DNA from 3 places in the Ensifer fredii genome. Region 3 is predicted to be linked to each of the others. Evidence: riboswitches for the same ligand, from Rfam matches in the RefSeq annotation. Region 3 holds a riboswitch; each other region holds the start of a gene.
The links. A riboswitch is a leader RNA that binds a small molecule or an ion and turns the genes downstream of it on or off. The one in region 3 is predicted to bind thiamine pyrophosphate.

Region 1: linked by a shared signal. The riboswitch ahead of thiD (bifunctional hydroxymethylpyrimidine kinase/phosphomethylpyrimidine kinase) and the one ahead of thiC (phosphomethylpyrimidine synthase ThiC) in region 3 are both predicted to bind thiamine pyrophosphate.
Region 2: linked by a shared signal. The riboswitch ahead of thiB (thiamine ABC transporter substrate binding subunit) and the one ahead of thiC (phosphomethylpyrimidine synthase ThiC) in region 3 are both predicted to bind thiamine pyrophosphate.

The regions. Positions count from the first base shown of each region.
Region 1 is NZ_CP024310.1:722,455-728,269, reverse strand. It holds gene NXT3_RS27185 (succinoglycan biosynthesis protein ExoP) at 1-922, shown strand, start outside; gene thiD (bifunctional hydroxymethylpyrimidine kinase/phosphomethylpyrimidine kinase) at 1,028-1,846, opposite strand; TPP riboswitch at 1,904-2,006, opposite strand; gene NXT3_RS27175 (peroxiredoxin) at 2,224-2,883, shown strand; gene NXT3_RS27170 (serine hydrolase domain-containing protein) at 2,962-3,969, opposite strand; gene NXT3_RS27165 (helix-turn-helix transcriptional regulator) at 4,823-5,800, shown strand.
Region 2 is NZ_CP024307.1:3,846,132-3,851,946, reverse strand. It holds gene NXT3_RS18935 (M48 family metalloprotease) at 1-522, opposite strand, end outside; gene NXT3_RS18930 (thiamine ABC transporter ATP-binding protein) at 828-1,550, opposite strand; gene thiP (thiamine/thiamine pyrophosphate ABC transporter permease ThiP) at 1,547-3,145, opposite strand; gene thiB (thiamine ABC transporter substrate binding subunit) at 3,177-4,205, opposite strand; TPP riboswitch at 4,254-4,369, opposite strand; gene NXT3_RS18915 (GNAT family N-acetyltransferase) at 4,525-5,004, shown strand; gene NXT3_RS18910 (thiamine diphosphokinase) at 5,089-5,739, shown strand; gene NXT3_RS18905 (ABC-F family ATP-binding cassette domain-containing protein) at 5,744-5,815, shown strand, end outside.
Region 3 is NZ_CP024310.1:95,456-101,270, forward strand. It holds gene NXT3_RS24050 (thiazole synthase) at 1-59, opposite strand, end outside; gene thiS (sulfur carrier protein ThiS) at 62-259, opposite strand; gene thiO (glycine oxidase ThiO) at 256-1,233, opposite strand; gene thiC (phosphomethylpyrimidine synthase ThiC) at 1,235-3,067, opposite strand; TPP riboswitch at 3,165-3,276, opposite strand; gene NXT3_RS24070 (RHE_PE00001 family protein) at 3,476-4,606, shown strand; gene NXT3_RS24075 (ABC-three component system protein) at 4,591-5,715, shown strand; gene NXT3_RS24080 (ABC-three component system middle component 8) at 5,693-5,815, shown strand, end outside.

The sequences.
Region 1 (5,815 bases), 630 kb from region 3:
ATTCCGCGAAAGAACCTTCCGGCTTGAAGGCGAGGTGCGCTCCATGCTCGGCCACCGATCGCTCGGCTACGTTCCGCTGATCGGCTCGCGGACGAAGAAAACGACGCAGCTCGTGCGTGCCCGTTTCGGATCGGACCGACAACCGCACGACCCTTCGGAGGGCGCCACGCCATTCCAACGCCTTTCGCGGATCGTGCTCGATGCGCCGCGCTCCGCCTTCGCGGAGACATTCCGGAATGCCAAGCTCGCCTGCGACCATATGCTGCCCGGAAACGAGAGCCGCGTCATCGCGATCGTCTCGGCCCTTCCGGACGAGGGCAAGTCGATCGTCGCGGCCAATTTCGCGGCGCTGCTGGCCTCGAGCGGCAAGCGGACACTGTTGATCGACGCCGACATCCGCAAGCCCGGTCTCACCCAGATGATCACGCCGGCTCCGCGCACGGGGCTGGTCGAGACGCTGACGGGAGAAGCGACCTGGCCCGCCGGCATCAAGGTGGATCAGCGTACAAAGCTTGCGATCCTGCCGGCCGGCGGCGGAGCGTCGGATCGCAGGCATCAGAGCAACGAACTGCTCGCCTCCCAGGCGATGGCGGGGCTCATCGAGAATGCCCGCAATTCCTTCGACTACGTCGTGGTCGATCTCGCCGCGCTTGCTCCCGTGGTCGACGCGAAGGCCTTCACGCCGCTCGCAGACGGCGTCCTCTTCGTGGTAGAATGGGGCCGCACGCCCTCGAGGCTCGTTCGGGACCTCTTGAATTCCGAGCCGCAGATCGATGCAAAGGTCCTGGGCGTGATCCTCAACAAGACCGACATGGACGAACTCGAGAAATACAGCGACTTCGGCGGTGCGGAGAAATATCGGCACCGCTACGGCAAGTACTATATCGAGGAAGGCGTCACGAGCCGGCACACGGCCGCCTGACCGCGAACTCCTGCGCGGTGCTATAGGCGGCCCTGAATGGGTTCGCCTATAGCTGCTGCAATTGCCGGTGGGCGTGGCGGCAATCCCGCCTAATATGAATCCGCCTCAGCGCCCCCACCATTCGTGGAAATGGTGGACCGGTCCCCGGCCCCCTCCGACCTTCAGCCGGTCGGCGGCGGAAATCGCCGCGTGCAGATAGGCCTTCGCGGCGCCCACCGCCTCGGCGAGCGGCTGTCCCTTGGCAAGACCGGCGGCGATGGCGGCCGAAAGCGTGCAGCCGGTCCCGTGATCGTTGCGTGTTTCGATGCGCCGCGCCGGGAAGCGGACGAGCCGATCGCCGTCGAAGAAGAGGTCGGTCGCGTCGCTGCCTCTCCGATGCCCTCCCTTGATCAACACCGAGCGGGCGCCCGACGTCATGAGGGCCTCGGCTTGGCGGGTCATCTCGGCGTCGTCCTCTGCAACCGGGCGGCCGGTGAGAAGTGCCGCCTCCGGCAGATTGGGTGTGACGACGATTGCCAAGGGTAGAAGCTCATGCGTGAGCGCGGCCATCGCATCCGGCTGCAACAACGGATCGCCGGAGGTTGCGACCATGACCGGGTCGACAACAGCGCGCCTCTCGAAGCGGCGCAAGCCTTCGGCGATGGCGATGATCGTTTCCCGGCGCGAGACCATACCGATCTTGATCGACTTCACGTCGAGATCGGAAAAAAGCGCGTCTATCTGCGCTGCGACAATCTCCGGCGAGACGTCCTCGACGGCGGTGACGCCCTTCGTATTCTGCGCGGTAATCGCCGTCACGACGCTGGCGCCGTAGACGCCGAGGGCCGAAAAAGTCTTGATATCCGCCTGGATACCGGCCCCGCCGCCCGAATCCGATCCGGCAATGGTGAGCGCGATCGGCGGCACGGGCGCATGAGGCTGCATTGGTCGATCTCCTGGTGAAAAATCACGGAGACCCAGGTGAAGGCGAAGACGTGGCGGAGGGTAGCCTCTTTCCGTTCCTACGCCGGCATGACCCGGATCAGGTTCAAGGGTCCGGCTCACCGCCGTCTCAGCGCCGCTCGGCGCTCCCCTCGGAATGCCGACATTCTATGCGGCAAGCATGCGGCAGTGTCAACGCTGCCACCTGCGAGCGACTGCTTGCGGACCCGCCATCTGCCGATGGAAGATTTTTCTCTGAAGCGGCAGAAACACGCTGCAGACGTTTCTCCTGCGCGTCGCGACGGCGCGTTTCGTCCTCGAAAACTCCGTTGATTGCGCTATTCTTGGGCCCATTCCCGTCGACCCGAAAGGAGCAAGCCATGAGCCTCCGCATCAACGACACCGCCCCCGATTTCACCGCCGAGACGACACAAGGCACCGTCAATTTCCATGAATGGATCGGCGATGGCTGGGCGGTGCTCTTCTCGCATCCGAAGAATTTCACGCCCGTCTGCACCACCGAACTCGGCGCCATGGCCGGGATCGAAGGCGAGTTTCGCAAGCGCGGCGTCAAGATCATCGGCATTTCGGTCGATCCCGTCGACAGCCACGCCAAGTGGAAGAACGACATCAAGGTCGCGACCGGCTTCGACGTCGAATATCCGCTGATCGGCGACCGGGATCTGAAGGTGGCCAAGCTCTACGACATGCTGCCCGCCGGCGTCGGCGACACGTCCGAGGGCCGCACGCCCGCCGACAACGCCACCGTGCGCTCGGTCTATGTCATCGGACCCGACAAGAAGATCAAGCTGATCCTCACCTATCCGATGACCACCGGCCGCAACTTCAACGAGATCCTGCGCGCCATCGATTCCATCCAGCTCACCGCCAAGCATCAGGTCGCAACGCCGGCAAACTGGAAGCAGGGCGAAGATGTCATCATCACGGCCGCAGTATCGAACGAGGACGCCATCCAGCGCTTCGGCTCCTTCGACACCGTTCTTCCCTATCTCAGGAAGACGAAGCAGCCGACGGCATGAGGCCCTGGGCAGCGCGTAACGACCAACAGCCGCGAAGGGCTCGTTTAGCCTTTCGCGGCTTCGATAGTCCTCCCCAACTCAATCCGCTTTCACTGCGCTGACGATTTCCGCCAGGACGCGATGCAACGCGTCGCGGTAGCCGTTGCGCGCCGACGGGCCGCTCTCCTCGGAGGTCATGACCACGGTGAGCTTCAGCGCCGGGACGATGTAGAGCATCTGGCCGCCATAGCCCCAGGCGAAATGGACCGTCTCGCCGCCGATCCGGCGGGTGAACCAGCCATAGCCATAGGCGTCGCCGGAGAAATAGGAGTTCGTGTGGGGCTGCCACGAAAGATCGATCCAGTCCGCCGGAACGATCTGCCGTCCGTCGGACGCCCGGCCGCCCTTGCGGTATAGTTCTCCGAAGGCAAGCAACGATCTTGCGCTCATCGCCATCTGATTACCGCCGAGATAAATGCCCTGGGGATCGCGTTCCCAGGCACCGATCCTGAAACCCTGAAGCGGACCGAGCCAATCGCGCGCGAGCGCGAGCGTCGACTTGCCGCCGGCCTTGGTGAGGATCGCCGAAAGCAGGTGCGTCGAGGCTGTCGAATAGAGCATCCGGCCGCCAGGCTCGTCGGCGAAAGGCTGCGAGAGCGCGAAGCGAACCCAATTGCGGCTCGATACCCAACGGCCGTAATTCGGCCCCGACAGCCGGCCAAGTCCGGCCTGCATGGAAAGCAGGTTGCCGATGGTGATATCATTGATCCGCGGATCCGCCGGCGAGGGCAGATCCTCCTTCAGCAGCGGTGCGATCTTCTGTTCAGGACCGTCCAGGAGGCCCTTGTCGATCGCGATCCCGACCAGGGCCGATATGATCGACTTCGACGCGGACTTGATATTGGTCGATTCGCCCGGAGAGTGGCCGCGATAGCCCTGCTCGGCGATTGTCTCACCGTCACGCGCGACTATGACGGTCTTCAGCGGCTTCAGCTCTTCCCGATCGGCAAGCCCCTTCACCAGATCGGGAACGGCAGGAGACTCCGCGGCTGCGCTGGAGGCAAGCGGCAGCAAGAGCAATAGAACGACGGCCAGAGATCTGATCATCGCCTCGACCTAGGGCGAACGGGCGCCGAAGTCATTACCTTCACCTAAAACTCACGACGAAGTGAATCCGTGCTCCGTCTCCCGCACCGGTCGTGGCAGTATTAAGGACGATCCATGACAAACCGGCGGATGAGCTACGGCACGTGGAAATTTCGATGCGGCCTAAGCCTCGTCGAACTTCTCGTGGCCTGACCCAGGATCCAGTATCCCGACGCCTTGATCCAGCGCGGCGGATAACCCCGCTCTTCGAGCATCTCTTAACATCCTGGAAGAGAGAACTCCCCCGTCCGATCTAGAACTTCCGATCTCAAGGGCGGCTGAAGATTACCGCGAATTAACTGTTCCCTGCGGAAGCGAGGACGGTAGGATTCCAGTCTTAGGAGCAGCATCGAACTTCAGGGGACTCTGCCACTTCGCGCGGCACTCCGCACAACATTTGAGCAGCAGTAGGAGGCGGCGGCGTCACTCGAAGGGAAGGAATCGGAAATTTCAATCTTCCTACTTGTAAGCCGCCGTCTTGTTGCATAAGCGCGCGCTAACAAAACCGGGAGGAGACGTCAGCGACTTTGCGTGGCTCGCACGCGTTGGCCCGTCTATTCGATCAAGTCGCTCGCGGGACTGCGGCGGGTGTCAGAGCAATGGACCCATAAGGTGCTAAAGCCCGTCGCGTTCAAACGTATTCACGCGGCGCGCTTTAGGTCTTTGTTTTTGTGCATGTCGTCATCCCAAAACCGCTGCACAGTTTTGGGCGACATGCATTAGAAACGCGGCCGGGCGCAACGGGAGGATGCGCCGGGTCGAGATGTCTTGATTTCTCATCGGGAAACTGACGATGCAAGGGCAAAGGCAGGGAATGAAACTCTCATATCTGGGCAGCGACGCCGAAGAGCTGTCCGAAGTTCTGACGCGCTGCATCGGGCCTGTCCGGGTGCAAAGGCCGCTGAAAACGGACCTCTCCTACAGCTATGAGTTCGCCGCCGCCGGACGGGTCGCCTTCAGCCGCGTGATTTCGCGGGGCACTCTTAGCATCGGACAGAAGGACGAGGTGCCTAAGCTGCTGATATTGCTTCCCCTGCACGGCTCCGCCTGCGTGAAGATAGGACGGAGCGAGAATCTGATTTCCAAGCCGGGCGAAGCTGCGATCCTCGACGGCAACAGACTGTCGGAACTGCAGATCGAGGGAAGCCGCAGCCACCTTTCCTTCGTCATAGACCAGGAAGATATTTTCCAGCGCCTCCGTGGCTCCCTGGAACGGCCGGTCTACGGCTCGCTCGACTTCACCCCCCAACTCGACCTCGCAGCCGGGGCCGGCCAGATCATCTTCAGGCTGTCGCAGATCATGGCCACCTGCCTCGGCGCGGACGGCGGGATGCGTGATATGCCCGAAACGCTTTCCCATCTCTCAGGAAGCATCGTCAACCTGCTTGTCGATACGGTGCCGCATCGGTTCTCCACCGCCTTGAATCAGGGCGAGTGGCTGCCGTCACCGAGGCACGTCAAGCGTGCAGTTGATTTCATGCACGCCAATCTCGACAGGCCGTTGTCGATGACCGAGATCGCGGAGGCGGCCGGCATCGGCGTTCGGTCCCTGCAGGAGGGCTTCAAGCGCTTCAAGGGCACGACGCCGATCAGCTACCTCGCCCAGCTTCGCCTGCAAGCGGTCCATCGGGATCTCTTGAAAGCCGGCCAAAGGGTTTCAGTGGCGGAAATCGCCCGCAAATGGGGCTTCAGGCATATGGGTCGCTTCGCGACCGAATATCGCAAATGCTACGGGTGCCCGCCTTCGGAATCGCTAAGGGGTCGGCCCCTTCACTTGGATTCGGGCGATTGAAAAATGCGCGGCGGC
Region 2 (5,815 bases), on a different replicon from region 3:
CACCTCCGCCTCTTCGCGCTGCTGGCGCTGGATGCCGTGATTGGCGGTGACGTGCGCCATTTCGTGCGAAAGCACGGCGGCGACTTCCGAGGCGTCGTCGGCAAGCGCCAGCAAGCCGCGCGTGACGTAGAGATAGCCGCCCGGCAGCGCAAAGGCGTTGATTGCCGGGGAATTGAGGATGGTGATGCGGTAGGACTGCTGCGGGTTTTCCGAAACCGCCGTCAGCGCGCCGGTGATGCGGGCGACGAGCCGTTCGGTCTTGGCGTCCTTGTACTCGCCGCCGTAGCTCGCGACGATGCGCGGATGCTCGCGCGCGCCGAGCTGGGCGCGCGGATCGTTCTTCTGCACCTCCTCGACAATCTGCGGATTGGAGGAGGGCGAGACGGCGGGCTCGTAAGTCTGCTCGATGATCGACTGGCAGGCGGAAAGAAGGCTGAATGAAGACAGCGCAACCAAGGCGCGCAAAACCATGCCGGCATGCCGCGTCGGAAACCAGTCTCTTGTGACTGTCTGCCTTGCCATTCCTCAGCCCGTTCCATCCGCCGATGGCGCCTCTCGCCCTCGACGAAAAATCCTACTTTTTCAGCCGCATAACGCCGCCGGCGCCGGGTTTCTCAGCCATAACTCTGCTGTATCGATTTAACCGGCGCCTGCCTAGCTGATCCCAGTAGAAATAGTTGCCCCGTGGTATCACAGCAACGGATGCGCGAGTAACCTGCGCATCCGACCGGACGTTCCGCGCGTCGCATAGCGGGGCGGTCAAATTGTGGCGAAACGCGCATTGTCCAAAGATACTGCCGTAGTGCCCCGACCAATGGCTCATTCCTTCACCGGATCTCGTCATTGCCAAGAAACCGGTTGACCGCTGCCAGGTCCCGCCTTGCAAGAAACCGATTGAGGGGATCGTGAGCGACGATACGCCCGTCGTCGAGGAAAAGCACGCTGTCGGCGAGGCTCTTCACGTCATCGGGATGATGCGTGATCATCAGGATGGTGTTGGCTTCCTCGCGGTGAAGGTCGCTCAGAAGTTCGCGCATCTCGGCGCGCATTCCCGGGTCGAGCGCGGCGAAGGGTTCATCGAGCAGCAGCAGCGGCCGATGCCGCACCAGCGCGCGGGCGAGCGCCACCCGCTGCCGCTCGCCGCCGGAAAGCGTCGGCGGCAGCCTTCTGCCGAAGCCGGCGAGCCCGACCCGCGCCAGCGCATCCTCGATCCTGTCGTGATCGGGCGGGCCGAGCCTCAGCGAGGGGCTGATTCCAAGGCCGACATTGGTCGCGACGTCGAGATGGGCGAAGAGATTGTTATCCTGGAAGATGACGGACACGGGCCGTTCTGCCGGAATGCGGCCGGCCATGTCGTCGCCGAGGATCCGTACATTGCCAGATTCCGGTGTTTCGAAGCCGGCGATGACACTGAAAAGCGTCGATTTTCCGGAGCCGGAGGGGCCGACGACGGCGGCGAACTGCCCGGCCGGAACCGCGCAGTCGAAGGCCAGGGCTGCCGTTTCAAAGCGGACCCTCACGTCATTGAGGGACAAGGCAAGCGAACTCATGCGGCTCGTCCTTCCGCCGCCTTCTCTCCCGCCGTGCCGAGCACGGTCAGAGCGAGGCAGATGAGCCCCAGCATCAAGGCAATGCCGGCGGCGTCGGCGGTACGGTAGCTGCCCATCCGGCTATAGAGCAGCCAAGGTAGGGTCGCGAGATCCTGCGAACCGAAGAGGGCAACGGCGCCGAGATCGCCGAGCGACAGCGCGAGCCCGAAGGAGAGCGCCATCAGGAGCGGCTTGCGTAGCGCCGGCCAATCGATCCATCGCAGGCGATGGAAGCCGCGGATGCCGAGGCTGGCGGCAAGGCGCTCCGTTCGCGCGGCATGGGTCGCCATGGCCGGGGCCAGGACCCGGTGTACGAAGGGAAGCGCCATCAGCGCATTGATCGCGATCACGACGAAGGGAGCGAAACGCGCAACATCGCCGAAGGGGCGCAGGAGGAGGAACCAGCCGGCGCCGAGCACGACGGGCGGCGCGAGCAGGATGAAGGAAGTGCTGGCACCGATCGTGCCGGCAAACAGACGGGCGGGCATACCGCGGCGGCGCCTTCCGAGGAGCAGCCGTTGCGCCCGGGTCATCAGACCGGCCATCGCGACCGAAATGGCGGCGGAGGGAAGGGCGATGGCGGCGCTGGTGATTAGCGCCCGACGGAATGCCGGCTCGCTGACGAGGCGGGCGAGATCGGCCTGCAATCCCGACGCTGCGATGGCGATGAAGGGCAAGCCGACGAAGACGAGGGCGAGCGCCAGCCAGATGCCGTCGGCAACGCGCGAAAGGCCACTCAGGCCGTCGAACCGCCGGGCTGCCCGCCCGCTCGTCTGGCCTTCTTCGGGGGGCGGAGCGAGAAATCTTAGGGCGATCAGCAGCGCGCCCGTCAGCGCGACCTGAAGGCCGGAAAGGGCGATCGCCCGGGGCGGGTCGAAATCGAAGCGCAGCGCCTGGTAGATCGCCACCTCGATCGTGCTCTGGGCCGGGCCGCCGCCGAGCGTCAGCACCAGCGTGAAGCTGGTGGCGCAGAGCATGAAGACGAGGCCGGCAATGCCCGGCAGCAATCCCCGGATCGCCGGCCATTCGATGAAGCGGAAGATCGCTAACGACCCCATGCCGAGATTGGCGGAGCTGCGCCAATATTCGCCGGGAATGCGCTCGAGTCCGGCAAGCATCAGCCGGGCGGCAAGCGGCATGTTGAAGAAGACATGGGCAAGCAGGATGCCGAACAGGCCATAGACGCTGATCGGCTGCTGGCCCATTGCCGAGAGAACGTGGTTCAGAATGCCCTGCCGGCCCCAGACCTCGATCAGGCCGAGCGCCGCGACGAGCGCCGGCAGGCCGAGCGGCAGGGCCATCAGCCGCAGCATCCAGATCCGGCAGGGGAAGGACGCCTGCCGCGCCAATGCGCGTGCCACGGGAATGGCGAAGAGGATCGACAGGGCCGTCGAGAGGCCCGCCTGCAGCAGCGTGAAGCGCGTGACGCGCCAGATATAGGCGTCGAACAGGCCGTCGGCGTTGCTCTCGCCCGTCTGCGTGATGAGGGCCATTCCCGCCATGCCGACAAAAAGCAGGATGCCGCCGAGGCAGAAAGCCGCGGCGGCGATCGTCATCCTGCTCTCGGTGCTGTCGAACAAGCCGGCCTCAGTTCTCGCTCATCGCCGCCAGCCATTCGTCGATCCAGGCCTTGCGGTTGGCCGCGACCTCCTCCGAGGGCAGCAGCAAGGTCTTTTCGGGATTGACGAGTTTGCCAAAGGCTTCCGGCAGCGGCTCCTTGGTGGTGCCGACCGGCATCATCCAGTTGGTGGTCGGAATGATCGACTGGAATTCCGGACCGGTCATGAAGGCCAGGAACTGGCGGGCGAGTTCCGGCTCCTTGGCGTTCTTCGTCGCGCCGGCCACTTCGATCTGGATGTAGTGACCCTCGGCGAAGGCTGCTGCCTGATAGCGATCCGTGTTTTCCGCCACCATGTGATAGGCGGGGGAGGTGGTGTAGGAAAGCACCATCGGTGCCTCGCCCTTGGTGAACAGGCCATAGGCTTCCGACCAGCCGGGGGTCACCGTCAGCACGCGATCCTTGAGCTTGGCCCAAGCCTCGCCGGCCTTGTCGCCATAGACCGATTTCACCCAGAGCAGCAGGCCGAGGCCGGGCGTCGAGGTGCGCGGGTCTTCGATGACGATCTTTTGCGCAGGATCGCCCTCGACCAGCTCCTTGAGGCTCTTCGGCGGGCTCTTCAGGGTCTCGGTGTCGTAGACCACGGCGAAGTGGCCGAAGTCATAGGGCACGAAGGTATCGTCGGAAAAATCGCCGGGAACCTTGAGGCCTTTTGTGTCGAGGCCGTGCGGGGCGAAATAGCCGGTGGCCTTGGCCTCGGCGACGAGGTTGGTATCGAGGCCGAGAACGATGTCGGCCTTCGAACCCTCGCCTTCCAGCTTCAACCGCGTCAGGAGCTCGACGCCGTCGGCAACGCCGACATAATTCACCTTGCAGTCGCAGGTCTTGCCGAAGGTTTCGGCGACCTTGGCGCCAGGACCCCATTCGGTGATGAAGCTCTCATAGGTGTAGATAGTCAGCGTCTTTTCGGCAGCTGCGGCGCTCGCGGAAAATGCCGCGATGGCCACGGTGGCGATAGCCAGCCGGCCAAGGATCTTGCGATGGAGTGAACTGGACATCTGGGCACTTCTCCCTGTTGTTGATGTTGCACGGGAAAAGCGCGTATCGGTCCGATCGCTTCTAATCCCTCCGCCGGTACGAGCCGGATCAGGTTCCGCGGGTTGGCTCGAAGCCTCTCAGCCATTGAATCCGCGAGCGGTTCCAGGCACCCCGTTAGAGCAACCAAGATTTAGCTTCGGGCGGCAGCCAAGGCAAGCGGAGTTTCGGCCGGAGCATTGGCCCTTGGCGCTGCCTGCGCTATTAAGAGGCCCGAAGCCTGCAAGGCTTTGAAATTCAAACAACGGCGGCGGCGTTTTGTTCGCCAAGCGAGGCCATTTCATGCCGGATATGCTCGTTCGCCTCTATGCTTTGCCCGAGGATCGCGCGTCCCGGCTCGGCCCCGACGTTGCCATTCGGCGCGCCCTGGCGCCCGAGCGCAGGATCGTCGTCTCCTGGATCGAGGAGCGCTTCGGCACCCTTTGGGCGGGCGAGGCGGAAGCGGCCTTCTCCTCGACGCCGACGCGGATCCATCTCGCGCTCTGCAAGGGCGAGCTTGCCGGCTTTGCCTGCCATGACGTGACGGCGCTCGGCTTCTTCGGTCCGACGGGCGTCGACAAAACATTGCGCGGCCGCGGCATCGGCGAGGCTTTGCTCTTCGAGAGCCTCTCCGCCATGCGCGCCGCCGGCTATGCCTATGCGATCATCGGCGGCGTCGGCCCGGCCGAATTTTACGCGCGCGCCGTCGGCGCGGTGGAGATTCCCGATTCGACGCCCGGCCTCTATGCCGACATGCTGTTGCCAGAGGAAAGCGGAAGTTGATCCAAGCAGTCCTGTTGGCCAAACGGCCCGAAGAGGCGTTCTACCCTTTTCCTTCGCTGCCGCTTTGCGCTATGGGCTTCTGCCATGACCCGATCGACCTTCACCATTCTTCTCGGCGGCGCGCTCAGCTTGACGGAGCGGCTGACGGCGCAGCTTTCCGGCAGCCGGTTCATCGCGGCGGACGGCGGCATGCGCCACGCGAAGACCCTCGGCATCGTCCCGGATCTCTGGGTCGGCGATTTCGATTCGACCGACGAAACGCTGCTGGCGGCATTCGCCCAAGTCCCGCGGGAAAACTATCCCGCCGCCAAGAACGCCACCGATGGCGAGATCGCGGTCGAGGCCGCGCTTGCGCGCGGTGCGACCACGCTGATCTTCGCCGGCGCGCTCGGCGGCACCCGCAGCGACCATGCCTTCCTGCATCTCTTGCAACTCGCGGCGCTTGCGGAAGAGGGCCACGATGCGTTCATGACCTCGGGCGAGGAGGAGGCCTATCCGCTGATGCCGGGCACCCGTGAGATCGACCTGCCGAAGGGCAGCCTGTTTTCGGTCCTCGGATTCACCGAGCTTTCCGGACTGTCGATCGAAAACGTCCGCTATCCGCTCGACGGCTTCGCGCTTTCCTTCGGATCGTCCCGGACCATTTCCAACGTCGCGGAAGGTCCGGTCCGCTTCTTCCTGAAATCCGGCCGGGCCGTGGTCCTCGCCCGCCCCTACGATCTTTCCGGAGCCTGACGCCTTGGCGCCCCCCATCCTCAAGCTTGACGACATCTTCCTGACCTTCGGCGGCACGCCGCTTCTCGCCGGCGCC
Region 3 (5,815 bases):
TAACGCGCCGTGCCGAGCAGCAGCCGCGAGCGCAGTTCGGTTCCATAGAATTGCGGCATGATCAGCCTCCCTGCATCGGCGACAGGACCTCGATCCGGTCGCGGTCCCTGAGATGGTGATTTGCTCGGTCGGCCCTGTGGACGAGCTCGCCATTGACCGCGGTCGCGAGCCAGTCGTCCTCGTATTCGAGGAGCGCCAGCGCTTCGGCCAAAGTGGCGGCCGGGAGCTCGTGCTCCTCGCCGTTGATGGTCAGCTTCATCGGGCATTTCCTCTCTTCAATTCTGCGCCAAGCGCCAGCGCAGCCACCTCCTCAGCGAGCGCCGGCGACAGCAGGAAGCCGTGGCGGTAGAGGCCGTTGACGGTGATGGCGTTGTTCTGCCGGGTGACGCGCGGCAGGTTGTCGGCAAAGGCGGGTCGCACGCCGGTGCCGGTCTCGACCAGGCGGGCCTCGGCAAGGGCCGGGTGCAGCGTATAGGCGGCGTTCAGGAGCTCCATCAGCGAGCGGGCGGTGATCGGGCCGTCGTCGTCGCTTTCGATCATCGTCGCCCCGCACATGAAGAGCCCGCCGCCGCGCGGCACGATATAGAGCGGAATGCGCGGATGCAGCAGGCGCACCGGACGGGAAAGGCTGACCTCGTCGGTCTGGAGGTAGAGCATTTCGCCGCGAACGCCGCGCAGTCCCTTGAACTCGCCGATTCTTGCGGCGCCGGTGCAGTCGATGGTCAGGTCGAAGCGGCTTTCCTCGATCCCGCCGCCGCTGAAAACCACGCCTTGCGCTTCGAGCCCCTGTCTGAGAGCTGAAAGTGCGCGGCGCGGATCGAGATGCGCTTCCTCAGGAAAGAACAGCGCCTCGCGAAACCGCCCGGCGAGCGCCGGCTCCAGCGCTACGATTTCTTCCGCGCCGATCCAGCGGTAGCCGGAGGTGCGCGAGGCGAAGCGCCTGAGTTCGGCCGCGTCGCGCAGTGGGGCGACGACCAGCGTGCCGTTGCGATGGACCGAACCGGCGGGTAGCGCGGCCTCCCACCAGCCGGCGGCAGCGGCGCCGCGGATAAGAACGGCCTCCTCGGCGCTTTCCCGCTCGCACCAGGGGGCGAGCATGCCGCCGGCGTACCACGAGGCGGCAGTCGCAAAGCCATGTGTTCGTTCCGCGACCATGACCGCCGCGCCGCGCGCAACGAGTTCATGGGCGGCCGTGAGGCCGGCGACGCCAGCCCCCTTGATCAACACGTGCATCTCATTCTCCGGCGGTCGTGGCTGCGCCTTCGCCGACCGGCATGTAGAGGTCGCCGCCCTCGCGATACTTCGCCGCCATGGCCTCGAGCCCCTCCTTCTGCGCCTCGGCGCGGATGTCGTGGGAAATCCGCATCGAGCAGAATTTCGGGCCGCACATGGAGCAGAAATGCGCGACCTTGTGTGCCTCCTTCGGCAAGGTTTCGTCGTGGAAATTGCGGGCGGTTTCCGGATCGAGCGACAGGTTGAACTGATCTTCCCAGCGGAATTCGAAACGGGCTCGCGACAGCGCGTCGTCGCGGATGCGGGCGGCCGGATGGCCCTTGGCAAGGTCGGCGGCGTGCGCGGCGATCTTGTAGGTGATGACGCCGACCTTGACGTCGTTGCGGTCCGGCAGGCCCAAATGCTCCTTCGGCGTGACGTAGCAGAGCATGGCGGTGCCGAACCAGCCAATCATCGCCGCGCCGATGCCTGAGGTGATGTGGTCGTAGCCGGGCGCGATGTCGGTCGTCAGCGGCCCGAGCGTATAGAAGGGGGCCTCGCCGCAGGTTTTGAGCTGCTTGTCCATGTTCTCCTTGATCTTGTGCATCGGCACGTGGCCGGGGCCCTCGATCATCACTTGGCAATCCTTCGCCCAGGCGATCTTCGTCAGCTCACCGAGCGTTTCGAGTTCCGCGAACTGCGCCGCGTCATTGGCGTCGGCGATCGAGCCGGGACGCAGGCCGTCGCCGAGCGAGAAGGAGACGTCATAGGCGCGGCAGATGTCGCAGATCTCGTCGAAATGCTCGTAGAGGAAGCTTTCGCGGTGGTGGTGCAGGCACCACTTGGCCATGATCGAGCCGCCGCGCGAGACGATGCCGGTGACGCGATCGACGGTGAGCGGGATATAGTGCAGCCGCACGCCGGCATGGATGGTGAAATAGTCGACACCCTGCTCGGCCTGCTCGATCAGCGTGTCGCGGAAGACCTCCCAACTGAGATCCTCGGCGATGCCGCCGACCTTCTCCAGCGCCTGATAGAGCGGCACCGTGCCGATCGGTACCGGCGAATTGCGGATGATCCATTCGCGGATGTTGTGGATGTTGCGGCCGGTCGAAAGGTCCATGACCGTATCGGCGCCCCAGCGGGTTGCCCAGACCATCTTCTCGACCTCTTCTGCCATAGACGAGGTGACGGCGGAGTTGCCGATATTGGCGTTGATTTTTACCAGGAAATTGCGGCCGATGATCATCGGTTCCGATTCTGGATGGTTGATGTTGGCGGGGATGATCGCCCGGCCGCTGGCGACCTCCTGGCGGACGAAATCCGGGGTGACAAAATCGGGAACCGCGGCGCCGAAACTCTCGCCGTCGCGGGCGAGCGCCTCCTTGGCGGCCTTGCGGCCGAGGTTTTCGCGTATGGCGATGAACTCCATTTCCGGCGTGATGATGCCGGCCCGCGCATAGGCAAGCTGGGTGATCGCCTGACCGGGCTTGGCCCTCAGCGGCCGGTGGCGGACGGGGAATTCCGGCGTCAGCCGCTCGCCAGATGCAAAGCCGTTGTCCTCCGCCTTGACGGTACGGCCCTCATAGCTTTCGACATCGCCGCGCGCCAGAATCCAGTCGCGGCGCAGCCGCGGCAGGCCCTCGTCGATATGGATATCGGCGCCCTCGAGGGTATAGGGGCCGGAGGCATCATAGACGGTGACCGGCGGCTCGCCGGAGGTCGGATGCAGCGCGATCTCCCGCATCGGCACGCGGATGCCGGCATGGATCTCGCCCGGCTTGTAGACCTTGCGGGAGGCCGGAAGCGGTCCCTGGGTGACCGAGGGTGCTGCGAGAGGCTTGAAAACATTCATCATGAGGCTCCAAAGTTTTCGCGTTGGAGACCCAGTTCTGAAGCCGGAAGGATGAAAAGACGCATCGCCGATGGATCGCGGGAATACGGAATCCTGGCATCAAGCGTCTGCACCGTCCCTACGCCAGTATGAACTGGATCAGGTTCAACGGGTCACTGCGCGCTCTAGCAGTATCTCAGCCCCTTGCCGGGACCCCCCTGGTGAATGGACGCCAATAGTCACTGTTATCGCCGCGGCGTCAAGACTGTTTAGAGGAGGTTAGGAACCGAGTGCGACGTGCGGGCATTCCGTCGCACTATCGATACTTGATACTTATCGATGGTTATCGGCTCAACTGGCGATCATACCATGTGAGGAACCGTAATATTTCGATAGAGTTCCTTTAGCAAATTGTTTACCATAAAATCAATGGCTTACGACATCTCGAAAATCAGCATGAGTGACCTGATGCGGCCGGCTTTCGACGCCGGTGTCGCGCTCACGCGGCTGGACGAGCGCGTCGTCCGCTCGCCGGTCGGAAGCGGGTGGATCGAGCGACAAAATTTCGCCGACGCCTGCGCTTCGCTGTGGATCGACGGCGAACTCGTGCATCTCGAAGACCTCGTCCTCCACGACGCTTTTCGCGACACCCGCACCCCGACCCACGAACTGACAATCGCCCGCGACGTTTTAAAAACCCGCCGGCGCATTGGGGCACAGTTGCCCGGGTGGGCGTTGTCCGCAGAGGGTATCCGAACCTTGCGACAGACGTCGGACATCAACTCGATCGGTGCTGAGGCGGCGGAGCCGGTCGGTACCATTCTGCCTCCGGCCGCGAACGAAGCGAAAGGGGAGGGGGACGATGGTGATGATCCGGAAAATCTTCCGGGTGTCGACTATGCTGCTATCGACGCGTTGCTCGCCCGGTCGGAGGCTGCGATCAAGAGTGCCACACGGCCCGGCCGTGCCAGTGCTCAGGATAAAGATCCGATGATCTACGATCTCGACTGGGACGAGGATGCCCGGCTCGACGAATGGCGCGGCGTACTGCGCCAGGCCGAAGACCTGCCGGCGATACTGCAGGCCATTGTTGCTCTCGATGCCTGGAACGAGCTTTCCGTGCTTCAGCACGCCCCTTGGCTCGGCCGGCTGTTTTGCGCCTCGATCATGCGTCAGGCCGGCATAACGTCGGGCGCGCATCTGGCCGCAATCAATCTCGGCCTGAAAACCATCCCCGTCGATCGGCGCCGGCATCGTCATCGCGAAACTCGGTTGCTCGCCATCGCCGAGGCACTGCTTGCGGCAGCCGAGATTGGCTTGCAAGAGCATGACCGGCTGACGCTGGCGAAAACCATGATGGACCGAAAGCTTGAGGGGCGGCGGACATCCTCAAAATTGCCGGAGCTGGTCGAGCTCGTTATGGCAAAACCGTTGGTGTCGGCCGGGATGGTAGCGAAGACACTCGAGGTTACGCCGCAGGCGGCGCGGCGGATCGTTTTGGAGCTCGGCCTCAGAGAGATGACGGGGAGGGGGAGGTTTCGGGCATGGGGAGTGATCTAATGCTAAGCGGAGAAGAAACACGATGGTTCGGTCGAATTAGCGGCATCGGCTTCGCTCAGTCGTTGCAAAGACGAATGGCCTTAGATAGTCCGATACCGTTAGAATTATCTTCAACTTTTGTTTGCATTCCTATCTCCATGCTGCCACGCGATTATAGACTGCACGAACTGAACGAAGACGAGTTCGAGAAACTTGTCGTCCGCATTTGCGTGCGTTGGCTCGGAGAAGGTGTCACTCCATTCGCCCGCGGACGGGATGGCGGGCGAGATGGTAAATTCAACGGTACCGCCAGCGCGTTTCCGAGTCCGGCTTCCCCGTTGTCAGGGCACGTCGTCTTGCAGGCGAAACACACAAGTGCGCCAAATAGGTCATGCTCGGACCCCGACTTTGCAACGCTTCTCGGCAAGGAGCACCCCAAGATCGAGCGATTGCACGGCGAGGGCATTTGTGACCACTACCTTGTCTTCACCAATCGGAAATATTCTGGTGGCGCCGACGAAAAGTACATGAAGGATCTGCTGGCCTTCGGCGTTTCGTCGGCGCACATTATCGGTGTGGACCGACTTCATATTGCATTGGATGACTTTGCCGATATCCGGGAAACGTTGCCTAACCGGCTTGATCCATCGCCGTTCCGCTTTGATCCCGACGACCTGGTCGAGGTAATCGGCGCGCTGAGCGCCTATACGAAAGATGACGGGGAAAGCGCATTTCAGAGCGCCTTCGATTTCGAAAAGCTCAAAATGCCGTTGAAAAACAAATTAAACGGCGTCTCTGATGATTATTATCAGCAGGTGATTGTCGCTCAATCTATGCCACACTTCGAGCGTGTTGCACAGTTTTTGTTGAACCCGCGTAACCAGGAATTTGCCGCGCTTTACCACGACGCGGCGGATGAGTTGAAACAGAAGATCATCACAAAACGCACCCAGTTTGGAGCGTTCGATGACATCTTCCTGTTTATGTACGAGCAGATCCAGCAGAAGCGCGACGTTCTCAGGGGAAAGCGGCGGCTGATATCGATCTTGCTGCACTATATGTATTTTAACTGCGATATCGGGATCAAGCAGGTAGAAAGGAGCGCCGATGTCGTCCATGCTGACGCCTAAGAAGCACCTGAATCTCGATACCTCGCTGTTGCGGGTTTTTTCTTTAATTCTGCGGGAACTGCAAAAGCGCGGCGTCTGCGAGTTTGAGAAATTGCGTTCC